4 regions of the Pantoea sp. UBA4549 genome follow, and region 3 is predicted to be linked to each of the others. Evidence: predicted binding sites of a transcription regulator. Region 3 holds the regulator's gene; each other region holds the start of a gene.
What was found. The regulator PurR, encoded in region 3, represses purine synthesis genes. The targets are predictions, from matches to a motif close to CANGCAAACGTTTGCNTG.
Positions count from the first base shown of each region.

Region 1 (3,129 bases), 180 kb from region 3:
GCAAAAACGGCACATTGGCGGTTAATCGTGCGTAAACCAGTCGTCGGCGCTTTCCCAGGTTTCCTGTAAAATATCGGTAATGCGATCGCGCGAGGTTTTACAGCCGCCGGTTACGCTCAGCTGGTTACCGGTGGCATAACGCACATTAACGTGATGTTCGCCCTCCGGGAAATCCTGCGCAATACGACGTGAAAGCTCTGCGCCAAGCGCATCCAGGGCACCTGCAGGCAGCGGGCGATTTTTCGCTACGGTAATATCGATACGCATAGACGCCTCCGGTTTAATATACTGGTTATTTGTACAGTATAGTCATGCCGAAGGCAAGCAGTAATCGCTTATTCTTTGATGCGCCAGTTAAGCGTTTCACCCGCGAGGAAGGGCACCAGCGTATCGTCGCCTGCGGTGACGCTTTCAGCAACCTGCCAGGGCTCGCGGACCAGCGTCAGCGTTTCCTCGTTAAGCGGCAGTCCATAAAAATTCGGACCATTTTCTGAGCAGAACGCTTCAAAGTGATCCAGTGCGTTGAGCTCTTCAAACACGGTAAGGTAAGCGGGCAGAGAGGTCGGCGCATTGAAGACGCCTGCACAGCCGCAGCTTGCTTCTTTGGCATGCCGCAGATGGGGCGCAGTATCCGTGCCGAGAAAAACGCGCGGATGGCCGCTGGCTACCAGCTGACGCAGCGCCTGCTGATGCGTATTGCGCTTCAGAACAGGCAGGCAGTAGAGGTGAGGCCGGATCCCGCCCACCAGCATATGGTTACGGTTAAACATCAGATGCTGCGGGGTGATGGTGGCTGCCAGCAGCGCGTTACCGTCAGCCACATAGTCAGCCGCCTCTTTTGTGGTGATGTGCTCCATGACCACTTTCAGGCCGGAAAACTGCTGGCGCAGCGGATGCAGCACGGTTTCAATAAAGCGCGCTTCGCGATCAAAAATATCAATGTGGGAATCAGTGACTTCGCCATGCACCAGCATCGGCATGCCTATCTCCTGCATGCGTTCCAGCACGCTGGCAATCGCTGCGGTATTTGTTACGCCGTGGCTTGAGTTAGTGGTGGCATGTGCCGGATAGAGCTTAGCAGCCGTAAATACGCCGGCGCGAAAACCCGCTTCAATTTCATCCGGATCGAGTGAATCGGTCAGATAGCAGGTCATCAGTGGCGTAAAGTTGTGCGCGGCGGGCAGGGCGGCAAGAATGCGCGCGCGATATGCGCTGGCCGCCGCCACGCTGGTAACCGGCGGCACCAGATTAGGCATGACAATTGCCCGGCCATTTACAGCGCTGGTATAGGGCAGAACGCTTTCAAGCATCACGCCGTCGCGCAGGTGAATATGCCAGTCATCAGGGCGGCGAATAGTGATGTGCTGTGGTTGAGAGGTCATGGTCAGGCTCCGGCTTAAGTGAAAACAGAATGGCGCATTCAGGCCGGGGCGATATCTTAAGCGGGCAGGCAACCGTTTGCACGGCTTTTTATCGCCGGAGAGCGGTGATGCAGGCGGCCAGGCAAACGCTGGCCGCATGGGATTACATCAGTCGGTAAAAGGGATCACCAGCTGGCCCGGTTTGACTTCCAGTCCTTTCGCCAGCTTTTTCGCCAGCGCTTCGCCTTTGCTGCGGTCCGCGCTCAGCAGATAGGCCGGACGCTCGTTGAAATAGTGCTGCAGAGACTGATTAAGATAGGGCGTCAGTGTTTTTACAATCGACGCCATTTTTTCCGGCACCACCTGTGCATCAACAATCGAGAGGTTGTGCAGGTAGATAGCACCTTCCTGCGCGTTATAAACCGGCTGCGCCTTCATTTTCAGCAGCATCTCAGCCTGCTGCGGACCAAACAGTGAGGTCACATCAATTTTCGCTTTACCGGAAAGGGTTACGCGATCGGGTTCTTCACGCCCGATTTCGCTGCTGAGATCGCTAAGCACGATATGCGCATTGATAAGGCCGGAGACGCCAATCTCTTTTTCAAAATTGTTGCGCTTTTGCAGCGCCTGATTCACTTCCTGTTCCGTGATGGTGTATTGCGTCAGCTGATTACAGCCGCTGAGCAGCAGCATGCCAAGCAGCGCCGCGATTCCACAGAATTTCTTTTTCATTGGATCCTCATTCCGGTGTGGCAAACAGCGCTAAGCCTGCCTGAATCGGCGCGAGGTGTCATCAGATAAGATGAGAAACCCGGGGCCGGGTTTCTCTCTGTTTAGCATTCAGGCGGCAATAGAAGAGAGCAGATTGACCTGCGTCTGTTTCGCCATGTTATCGCGGTAATCGGTGACACGGCTTGGCCAGTCGATGCCTGATACCAGCGTCAGCGAGCGCAGCAGCGGGAACAGGTGAATATCATCCTCTGAGAGCTCACCGTTAACGGCGTTGGGCTTCACGATCAGCCGATCCAGCTGGCGCAGATCGTCACTGATCTTTTTGATCAGGCCGGGGGCATGCTTGCGCAGCTCGGTGAAATCACCAAGGCTTGCCTCTTTTTTGTCGTGAAAATAGCGTCGCGCCTCCGGAGTGGCAAATTCGGCAAACGCGGCGTCGGCGATACGGGGAATTAAAAGCTTGTTGATATAGCTGTTGACGTGGCGCAGCCAGTCAGAGATGGCCGGATTAGTTTTGCCGGTCAGCAGCGGTTCGCCATCCTGCCTGTCTACCCAGTGCACAATCTCCATACTCTCCGGCATGGCGCTGCCGTCTGCTTTTTGTAATACCGGTGCCATTTTCTGGCCAATCAGTTTTACCGGCGTCGCTTCGTCATCATTCAGCATAACCACCAGTTCTATCGGCAGATTCTTTAAGCCGAAAATCATGCGCGCTTTTACGCAGAAGGGGCAGTGATCGTAGATGTAAAGTTTCATCCCGTTTCTCCTGTGGTTTTCCGGGTGAGGTATTCACCCTTTTTCCGATCCTGCCGGAAGTATGGAAGAGAACCGTGGAAGGGGCAAACCACGCGCTTATTCAGCAACGTTGTGTCGCAGCCTGCGGGGCGGTTATAGTGAAGAAAATGTCAGCGGCATTCCGCGCTCTTTCGCTAAGGATTTCAGGAGATTTGATGTTTGGCTATCGCTCTGCAGGCCCGCGCGTGCGGCTTACAACCGATCGTCTGGTGGTGCGTCTGGTGCATGAACGCGACGCCTG
Region 1 covers NZ_DGLH01000009.1:746,320-749,448, reverse strand. The annotation lists gene dinI (DNA damage-inducible protein I) at 22-267, opposite strand; gene pyrC (dihydroorotase) at 336-1,382, opposite strand; gene B3041_RS10255 (lipoprotein) at 1,530-2,093, opposite strand; gene grxB (glutaredoxin 2) at 2,202-2,849, opposite strand; gene rimJ (ribosomal protein S5-alanine N-acetyltransferase) at 3,044-3,129, shown strand, end outside.
Region 1: a site for PurR is predicted at 1,448-1,465, ahead of pyrC (dihydroorotase). Genes of this name have one in related genera too.

Region 2 (3,129 bases), on a different contig from region 3:
CTCGGGGGAGTCGGTCAGCGCCTCATTCACCGCCACAATTTCACCACTCAGCGGCGCATAGATATCGGAAGCGGCTTTAACCGACTCTGCCACTGCGCAGTCATCGCCCGCGCTAAACGTAGCGCCAACGTCTGGCAGGTCGACAAACACCATATCACCGAGCAGCTCCTGCGCATGCTCGGTGATCCCCACGGTGTAAGAGCCATCTTCCTCTTTACGCACCCACTCGTGGCTGTCGCGGTATTTCAACGTATTTGGCACATTGCTCATCGCCATTTCTCCTGAAAAATTTACTGAGCGACCGGCTTACCGGCGCGAACAAAAACGGGTTTAGTTACTTTTACCGGCATTTCGCGATTGCGGATCTCCACAATGGCCTGCTCGCCAATACCGGCAGGCACGCGCGCCAGGGCGATGCTGCAGCCCAGCGTCGGCGAGAAGGAACCACTGGTAATCATACCCTGCTGCGGTACACCCTGCTCATCGGTGAAGCGCACCGTCTGGCCACCGCGCAGTACGCCTTTCTCCGTCATGATCAGGCCTACCAGTTTTTCACTGCCCTGCTCACGCTGCGCTTCCAGCGCTTCACGTCCGATAAAATTGCGGTCGGCCGGCTCCCGGCTGATGGTCCAGCCCATATTCGCGGCCAGCGGCGAAACGCCCTCATCCATCTCCTGGCCATAGAGATTCATACCTGCCTCCAGACGCAGTGTGTCGCGTGCGCCCAGGCCGGCGGGTTTTACACCGGCAGCCAGCAGCTGCTGCCAGAACGCTTCAGCCTGGTCAGCTGGCAGCGCAATTTCATAGCCCGCCTCACCGGTGTAGCCGGTGGTGGCAATGAACAGGTCGCCTGACTGCACGCCATAAAATGGTTTCATGCCGGCAACGGCGGCGCGTTGAGTGTCATCAAACAGCGTCTCAGCTTTCTGCTGCGCATTCGGGCCCTGAACGGCAATCAGCGCCAGATCGCGACGCTCTGTCAGCGCTACGCCAAACGGTGCGGCGTGCTGCGTTATCCAGGCGAGGTCTTTCTCGCGTGTGGCAGAGTTCACTACCAGCCGAAAGAAGTCTTCCTGCATAAAATAGACGATCAGGTCGTCTATCACGCCACCTGAAGCGTTAAGCATGCCGCTGTAGAGCGCCTTGCCAGGCTGCGTCAGTTTTGCAACATCATTTGCCAGCAGATAGCGTAAAAACTCGCGGGTGCGTACACCGTGCAGGTCAACAATGGTCATGTGCGATACATCAAACATGCCGGCGTCGCTGCGCACTGCGTGATGCTCATCAATTTGCGAGCCGTAGTGCAGCGGCATCATCCAGCCATGAAAGTCCACCATGCGTGCACCATCGCGCTGGTGCTGGTTAAACAGAGGCGTTTGCTGAGTCATAACCATCCTGTGAAAACAAATAAGCGGGCTCGTCTGCGCGAGAATACACGGCAACGCAAACGTTCTCTTTTCGCTGACGTTACCACTGAAAAACAGATTTAACCATAAGCAAAACGAGGTCGAAGCCGGACCTCACAGTTGCAGTGCGTCCTGTAGCATGCAGCATAATTCGCTGCCTTTGTGTGATTAACCGCGCAGATTATGCAACTTTCAGGTCATATTTCAGTAAATAAAACACGCAGACGTTGTTGATAAGTGAAAGGGTATAAAAGGGTGATGCATTATGTATGAAAATAACTAATGCGAATAAGGCAGTGAAATTAGAATAAATCAAACGAGGCATCATTATGATGCAAAGCGCTCTGTTTTAGTGCGAACAGGGAGTCAGGGAAAATTTTTTGCCGGGGCGCATTAATGCGCCCCCTACATTTTCCTCTGTAGCCGTAGGGGCGCCATTTATGGCGCCCGGGATAATGCGGGTGCGAAATGTGACGTCCGCGGATGGATTTGAACCGGGGCGCATTAATGCGCCCCCTACAATAGGACGGTGCGAAATGTGACGTCCGCGGATGGATTTGAAACGGGGCGCATTAATGCGCCCCCTACGGCAAAATGGGTGCGAAACAATGATGCCCTGCATTGGGTTTTCGTAGGGGCGCCATTTATGGCGCCCGGGTTAATGCGGGTGCGAAATGTGACGTCCGCGGATGGGTCTAAACCGGGGCGCATTAATGCGCCCCCTGTGGTAAGGCGGATACGAAACAACAACGCCCTGGTTAGCTAGCGGATCCACTCAGGCAGATCGTTCAGTCCCATCGCCTGCTTCAGCAGACGCGGCTTGACGCCTGGCAGCGTATCGGCCAGCTTCAGACCGACGTCACGCAGCAGCTTTTTCGCCGGATGGGTGCCGGCAAACAGCTCACGGAATCCCTGCATGCCGGCCAGCATCAGCGCTGCGCTGTGCTTGCGGCTGCGTTCATAGCGGCGCAGTGAGAGGTGCTCGCCGATATCACGGCCCGCCTGATGCAGCCGGCGGATTTCACCAATCAGCTCGGCCGCATCCATAAAGCCTAAGTTCACGCCCTGCCCGGCCAGCGGATGAATGGTGTGCGCGGCATCGCCGACCAGCGCCAGACGGTGGGCGGCAAAATTGCGCGCATAGCGTGCCGTCAGCGGGAACGTTTTACGCTCGCTCTCAACGCTGCATAATCCCAGACGCATATCAAAAGCCACTGAGAGCTGCTGATTAAACAGCGCTGCGGGCATCGACTGCAGACGAGCCGCTTCCTGCGGAGCAAGTGACCAGACGATTGAGCACAGATGCGGATCCTGCATTGGCAGAAAAGCGAGAATGCCTTCGCCATGAAACACCTGACGCGCGACGGCATCATGCGGCATATCAGTGCGCACATTGGCGACCAGCGCATGGTGCTCGTAATCCCAGAACGTCAGCGGGATATCCGCTTTTTCACGCAGCCAGGAGCCGGCGCCGTCGGCGGCAATCATCAGCCGGGCGGTCATCATGGTGCCATCTTCCAGCGTGATAAACGCTTCATTATCACCAAACGCGACCTGCTGCAGCCGGGCCGGTGCAAACAGCGTGACGTCTTTGCACTGGCTGGCGCGCTGCCACAGCGCACTGTGAATAACCTCATTCTCGATAATATAACCAAGATGTGACAGCCCCTGCTGCTCATCATCAAAGCTAATGGATCCAAAGCTATCCTGATCCCACACTTCC
Region 2 covers NZ_DGLH01000003.1:74,887-78,015, reverse strand. The annotation lists gene gcvH (glycine cleavage system protein GcvH) at 1-270, opposite strand, end outside; gene gcvT (glycine cleavage system aminomethyltransferase GcvT) at 291-1,388, opposite strand; gene ubiI (FAD-dependent 2-octaprenylphenol hydroxylase) at 2,169-3,129, opposite strand, start outside.
Region 2: a site for PurR is predicted at 1,441-1,458, ahead of gcvT (glycine cleavage system aminomethyltransferase GcvT). Genes of this name have one in related genera too.

Region 3 (3,129 bases):
CATCAGCCAGACGTTGTCTGCCCACAACATGGCCAGACAGCTCAGGGCAAATATCGACAGGCCAGCCAGGAGAACCGGTTTGCGGCCAATACGGTCAGAGAGTAATCCCCAGCCTACCTGCGCACAGGCAAAGCCCGCCAGAAACAGGCTCAGACTGGCGCTGATAACACCCGGTGCGGTGGCAAAGTCACGCTGCATGTCGCTGAATGCAGGCAGATACATATCCGTGGCAAGAAAGCCGAGCATGCTCAGCAGCGCCAGATAAGGCAGAAATCCTTTTGAAGACATCACTATTTTTCTCATTTGGCAGGGAAACGCGAAGGAGTGTAAAAGGGTGCAGTCAGCTTTGTGAAACGCTAATATTTGCAGAGTGCTGTTAAATTTTTTGAAGGCAAAAAATATGTGGTCTGAATATGCGCTTGAGGTGGCAGATGCCGTGGCTCGCACCGGAAGTTTCAGCGCGGCGGCACAGGAACTGCACCGCGTGCCTTCTGCCATCAGCTATACCATCAGGCAGCTGGAGAGCTGGCTTGCCGTGGAGCTGTTTGAACGCCAGCATCGGGAGGTGATCCTGACGCCGGCAGGCGAGCATTTTGTGCGTGAAGGGCGCTCTGTTATCAAAAAAATGCTGGCGACGCGACGTCAGTGTCAGCAGCTGGCCAACGGCTGGCGCGGCCAGCTCAGTATTGCCGTAGACTGCATTGTTAAGCCGCAGCGCACGCGCCAGCTGGTTAAAGATTTCTATCGCCATTTTCCCGATATGGAGCTGATCATCAGCTATGAGGTGTTCAACGGCGTATGGGATGCGCTCGCCGACGGCCGGGTTGACGTGGCCATTGGCGCCACGCAGGCGATCCCGGTCGGCGGGCGCTTTGCTTTTCAGGATATGGGTGCCCTTAACTGGCGCTGCGTGGTCAGTCCGGATCATCCGCTGGCGCAGAGCGCGCATCCTGATGAAGAGGCGCTGCGCGCATGGCCGTCGCTGGTGCTGGAGGATACGTCGCGCGCACTCCCGCGTCGTATGACATGGACGCTGGATAATCAGCGCCGGCTGGTGGTGCCGGAGTGGGAAACCGGGATCGACTGCCTGCAAGCTGGCCTGTGCGTGGGGATGATCCCGGGACATCTGGCGCGACCGCTACTGGATAGCGGCGCGCTGGCAGAACTGATCCTGCCGCAGCCTTTTCCGGACAGCCCCTGCTGCGTCAGCTGGGCCGGGCAGCGGGCATCACCGGCACTGACGTGGCTGCTGGCTTACCTGGGTGATGCTGAGACGCTAAACCATGAGTGGCTCAGCGAACGCCGCGCTTAGCGGCGATAGTCGCGAAACGGACCGTCCCCGACAGAGCGACGCTCAATCAGACTGGGCTGAACTTCAATCGTTTGCGGCTCTTCGCGTTTGCTGGTGATGCGATCCAGCAGCATCTCCAGCGCTTTCTCGCCCAGCTGCGCTTTAGGCTGATGCACCGTCGTCAGCGCCGGCGTAAAGTAGCGGGCATTGCGCACATTGTCATAGCCGATCACCGAAATATCCTGCGGAACGCGCAGGCCCATCTCATCGGCGGCGCAGATCGCGCCCATTGCCATGATATCGCCGCCGCAGAACACAGCGGTAGGGCGCTGCTTCTGGCTCAGGATCTGCTGCATCGCCTGATAACCCGATTCAGGCTCAAAATCGCCCTGTACGATCCACTCGGCACGCACCGTGATACCCGCTTCATGCATCGCCTGTAAAAAGCCGGCGTGCCGTCCGCCGCCGGTATTACGCTCCAGCTGACCCGGAATCGCGCCAATATCGCGATGACCACGCTCGATCAGGTAACGACCGGCCAGATAGCCGCCCTGGAATGCGTTATCCTGTACGGTATCAGTAAAATCACCGCGTGAAGCGCCCCAGTCCATCACCACCATCGGGATATTACGATTCTCTTCCAGCATCTGAAGCAGATCGTCCGGATACTCAGAGCACATCACCAGCAGGCCATCGACCCGTTTTTGCGCCATCATCGACAGATAGGCGCGCTGCTTTTGTAAGTCGTTATGCGCATTGCCCAGTATCAGCGTATAGCCCTGAGCGAAGCAGTGATTCTCAATTGCTTCAATAATTTCAGCAAAGTAGGGGGCTTCACTGGAGGTTGCCAGCAGACCCAGCGTCTTAGTGTGATTGACCTTCAGGCTGCGGGCGACAGCGCTGGGAGAATAGTGCAGCGCTTTAATTGCTTCCCACACGGCATTACGCGTCTCTTCAGCGACAAAGCGCGTTTTATTGATGACGTGCGAAACCGTGGTCGTTGATACGCCAGCGCGTTTTGCCACATCTTTAATTGTTGCCATGAAAATGGACCTCTTAAACCTATCGCAACTTTATGATAAGTATAGTGTTAAACGTTTGCGTCTGCGCAGGGTTTTCTGCCCGATTTCAGCATAAAAATGGCTGATTTAAGGCGAGTAATTAACCGTGGCAGATAATGACAGCAGCGTGCGCAAAAGGTGTTGCGCAACGAAAGGCGGCGATTCTAGCAAGGTGAGGGTCATAAAACGAGATGTTTACCTGCGGCCAGGCGAAAATAATTCTATTCCGGCGATAGATACGAAAGCGTGTGGTGCAGGCAGAAAGCGGCAACGGAGACTTCAGGCGCAGTGCGGCTGCTGATAACTGCCGTGACCTTGCGGCTGTGCCGGCGTGAAGCGCGAATGCGTTACGCCGTGCGGTTCTGCGTGTTGCGCAACCGTTAGCGAATGGTTTTAGGGGTCATCATACGGCGTGCGCCAACATAATGTTTCTGCCAGTAATCTTCACCCAGCGCGCTGATCTGAATATCCTTGCCGGTGCGCGGCGACTGAATGAATTTGCCGTTACCCAGATAAACGCCAACATGATCGGCGGTCCCGCGATTATTGATGCGGAAAAACACCAGATCGCCTTTCTCCAGCATTTCACGCTTGATGGGGGCAGCGTCGCGCAGATGATACATTTCATTAGCCGTACGCGGCAGTTTAAAACGAACCAGATCTTTATAGGCGTACCAGACCAGACCACTGCAGTCGAATCCGGTAAGCGGAGAGGTGCCACCCCACTGATAAGGTTTGCCCAGCTGGCCCATGAGCTTAGTCATGGCGGTTTCACGT
Region 3 covers NZ_DGLH01000009.1:568,108-571,236, reverse strand. The annotation lists gene punC (purine nucleoside transporter PunC) at 1-291, opposite strand, end outside; gene punR (DNA-binding transcriptional activator PunR) at 401-1,312, shown strand; gene purR (HTH-type transcriptional repressor PurR) at 1,309-2,334, opposite strand; gene B3041_RS09345 (C40 family peptidase) at 2,733-3,129, opposite strand, start outside.

Region 4 (3,129 bases), on a different contig from region 3:
GCATGAATGCGCCCCCTACGGGGGGGATAAATGTAGGGGGCGCATTCATGCGCCCCGGGTTGCGGGATATCAAATGGACGCATTCATGCACCCCGGGTCGCGGGATATCGAATGGGCGCATTAATGCGCCCCGGGCATCCCTAGGGTGCATACCCCTGTGCGGGCAGCGGCTGACCATCCAGCCAGGCCCTGCCGTCGCGCATCACCAGCCGGCCATCCATAAACCAGCCGATCGCCAGCGGGTAGATAGCATGCTCCTGATGCTGCACGCGCGCCGTTATCTCAGCTTCATCATCGCCGGCAAAAATCGGTACCCGCGCCTGCAGGACCACCGGACCACCATCCAGCTCATCGGTGACAAAATGCACCGACGTGCCGTGCTCCTTATCGCCGTTCTCCAGCGCCTGACGATGGGTATGCAGGCCAGGATATTTTGGCAGCAGAGAAGGGTGGATGTTCAGCAGGCGATCGTGGTAGTGCGCAACAAAGGCGCTGCTGAGAATGCGCATATACCCTGCCAGCACCACCAGATCGGGCTCGCAGGCGTCTATCTCCTGCATCAGCTGGCGATCAAAGGCTTCGCGATCGGGGAAGTCGCCGGGCGACAGCGCCAGGCCCGGCACGCTCGCCTGCTGCGCGCGCGTCAGGCCGTAAGCGTGCTCTTTATTACTGAAAACGGCAGCAACGCTGCCGTTGATCCGCCCGCTGGCGCAGGCGTCAAGGATGGACTGAAGATTGCTGCCGTTGCCGGAGATCAGTACAACCAGTTTTTTCATGAATGGATAACCACACGCTCTGCGGAATCAGACGCCTTAATAACGCCGATTTTCCACGCCTGCTCGCCGGCATCCTGCATCAGCTGGACCGCTTTGTCGGCTTCATCCGGGCTAAGGGCAATCACCATGCCGACGCCGCAGTTAAAGGTGCGATACATCTCATGACGGCTGACGTTCCCGGCCTGCTGCAGCCAGCTGAACACCGCCGGCCACTGCCAGCTCTGCTCGTCCAGTACCGCCTGCGTATTATCAGGCAGCACGCGCGGAATGTTTTCCCAGAAGCCGCCGCCGGTAAGGTGGGCAATGGCGTGAACATCCACCTGCTCAATCAGGCTCAGGATATTTTTTACATAGATGCGGGTCGGGGCCAGCAGGTGATCGGCCAGCGACTTACCTTCCAGCTGCTCGCGTTCCGGGTCGGTGGCGCTGACTTCCAGAATTTTGCGTACCAGCGAATAGCCGTTGGAGTGCGGGCCGCTTGCTCCCAGGGCAATCAGCACGTCACCATCCTGGACTTTACTGCCGTCGATGATCTCTGATTTCTCGACCACGCCGACGCAGAAGCCGGCAACATCATAATCTTCGCCGTGATACATGCCCGGCATTTCCGCTGTCTCTCCGCCAACCAGCGCACAGCCTGACTGCAGGCAGCCTTCGGCAATACCGGTAATCACCGCAGAGGCGGTGTCAACGTCCAGCTTGCCGGTTGCATAGTAGTCGAGGAAGAACAGCGGCTCAGCGCCCTGTACCACCAGATCGTTCACACACATTGCGACCAGATCGATACCGATGCTGTCGTGACGCTTGAGATCCATCGCCAGGCGCAGCTTGGTGCCGACGCCATCCGTTCCCGAAACCAGCACCGGCTCGCGATATTTCTGCGGCAGCGCACACAGCGCGCCAAAGCCGCCCAGCCCACCCATCACTTCCGGGCGGCGGGTTTTCTTTACTACGCCTTTAATACGGTCAACCAGATCGTTACCAGCATCAATATCAACACCGGCGTCTTTGTAGCTGAGAGAGGTTTTGTCGGTCACTGCGGAATCCCCACGCGATTGCGATTGGTGGCAAAAATTAAGCGCGGCAATTCTAACAGCGCAGGCAAACGTTTGCGAGTCTGATCTCGCGCCGGATATTCGTTGTGTCAGATTTTCGCAATTCCGCTATTCTCAGGACAGGCAGCCACCCCCCTGCGCAATCCGCTGTGGCGCAAAAGCAAAAAGGCGGTATAATCCGGCGATTTTTTTTAGCTCAACTCAATTCCGGGAGAACAATCATGAAAATCGTGGAAGTCAGACACCCGCTGGTTAAACACAAACTCGGCCTGATGCGTGAGCATGATATCAGCACCAAACGCTTTCGCGAGCTGGCCTCGGAAGTAGGCAGCCTGCTGACCTATGAAGCCACCGCCGATCTCGAAACCGAACGCGTGACGATTGAAGGCTGGAACGGCCCGGTTGATGTTGATCAAATCAAAGGTAAAAAAATTACCGTGGTCCCTATTCTGCGCGCCGGTCTCGGCATGATGGAAGGGGTGCTGGAGCACGTACCAAGCGCGCGTATCAGCGTGGTGGGCGTCTACCGCGATGAAGAGACGCTGGAGCCGGTGCCCTATTTCCAGAAGCTGGTCTCTAACATCGAAGAACGCATGGCGCTGGTCGTCGATCCGATGCTGGCGACCGGTGGCTCCATGATTGCAACCATCGACCTGCTGAAAAAAGCGGGCTGCAGCAGCATCAAGGTGCTGGTACTGGTGGCGGCGCCGGAAGGCATTGCGGCGCTGGAGAAAGCGCATCCGGACGTTGAGCTCTATACCGCGTCAGTCGATCAGGGGCTGAATGAGAAAGGCTATATCATTCCGGGTCTCGGCGATGCCGGTGATAAGATCTTCGGAACGAAATAATGTTTACTCCGGGGTATGTTGCTGGTCACTCTGCCTCCGGGCAGTGCCCGAAACCGTTGCCTGCGCCGGTACGCTCCGGCTGCTGCGCGCTGGCCGTGAACCCATTGCCGCCAGCAACACCCGGCCTGCGCCTGCAGGCAGAATATGCATTAGCATTTTTTAAAGAACAGTATTTGAGCAGCCGACCAGAGAGTCGGTTTTTTTTTAACAAAAAAACAGTAATTAACCGCCTGTAATACAGGAAGGGAAGGGGATACGATGACGAGACGTGCCATTGGGGTGAGCGAACGCCCGCCGCTGCTGCAAACCATTCCACTCAGCCTGCAGCATCTGTTTGCGATGTTTGGCGCCACGGTGCTGGTGCCGATACTGTTTCATATTAACCCGGCGACCGTGCTGCTGTTTAATGGCGTCGGCACGTTACTCTATCTGTTTATCTGCAAAGGTAAA
Region 4 covers NZ_DGLH01000007.1:38,620-41,748, reverse strand. The annotation lists gene purN (phosphoribosylglycinamide formyltransferase) at 141-776, opposite strand; gene purM (phosphoribosylformylglycinamidine cyclo-ligase) at 773-1,813, opposite strand; gene upp (uracil phosphoribosyltransferase) at 2,053-2,679, shown strand; gene uraA (uracil permease) at 2,938-3,129, shown strand, end outside.
Region 4: a site for PurR is predicted at 1,875-1,892, ahead of purM (phosphoribosylformylglycinamidine cyclo-ligase). Genes of this name have one in related genera too.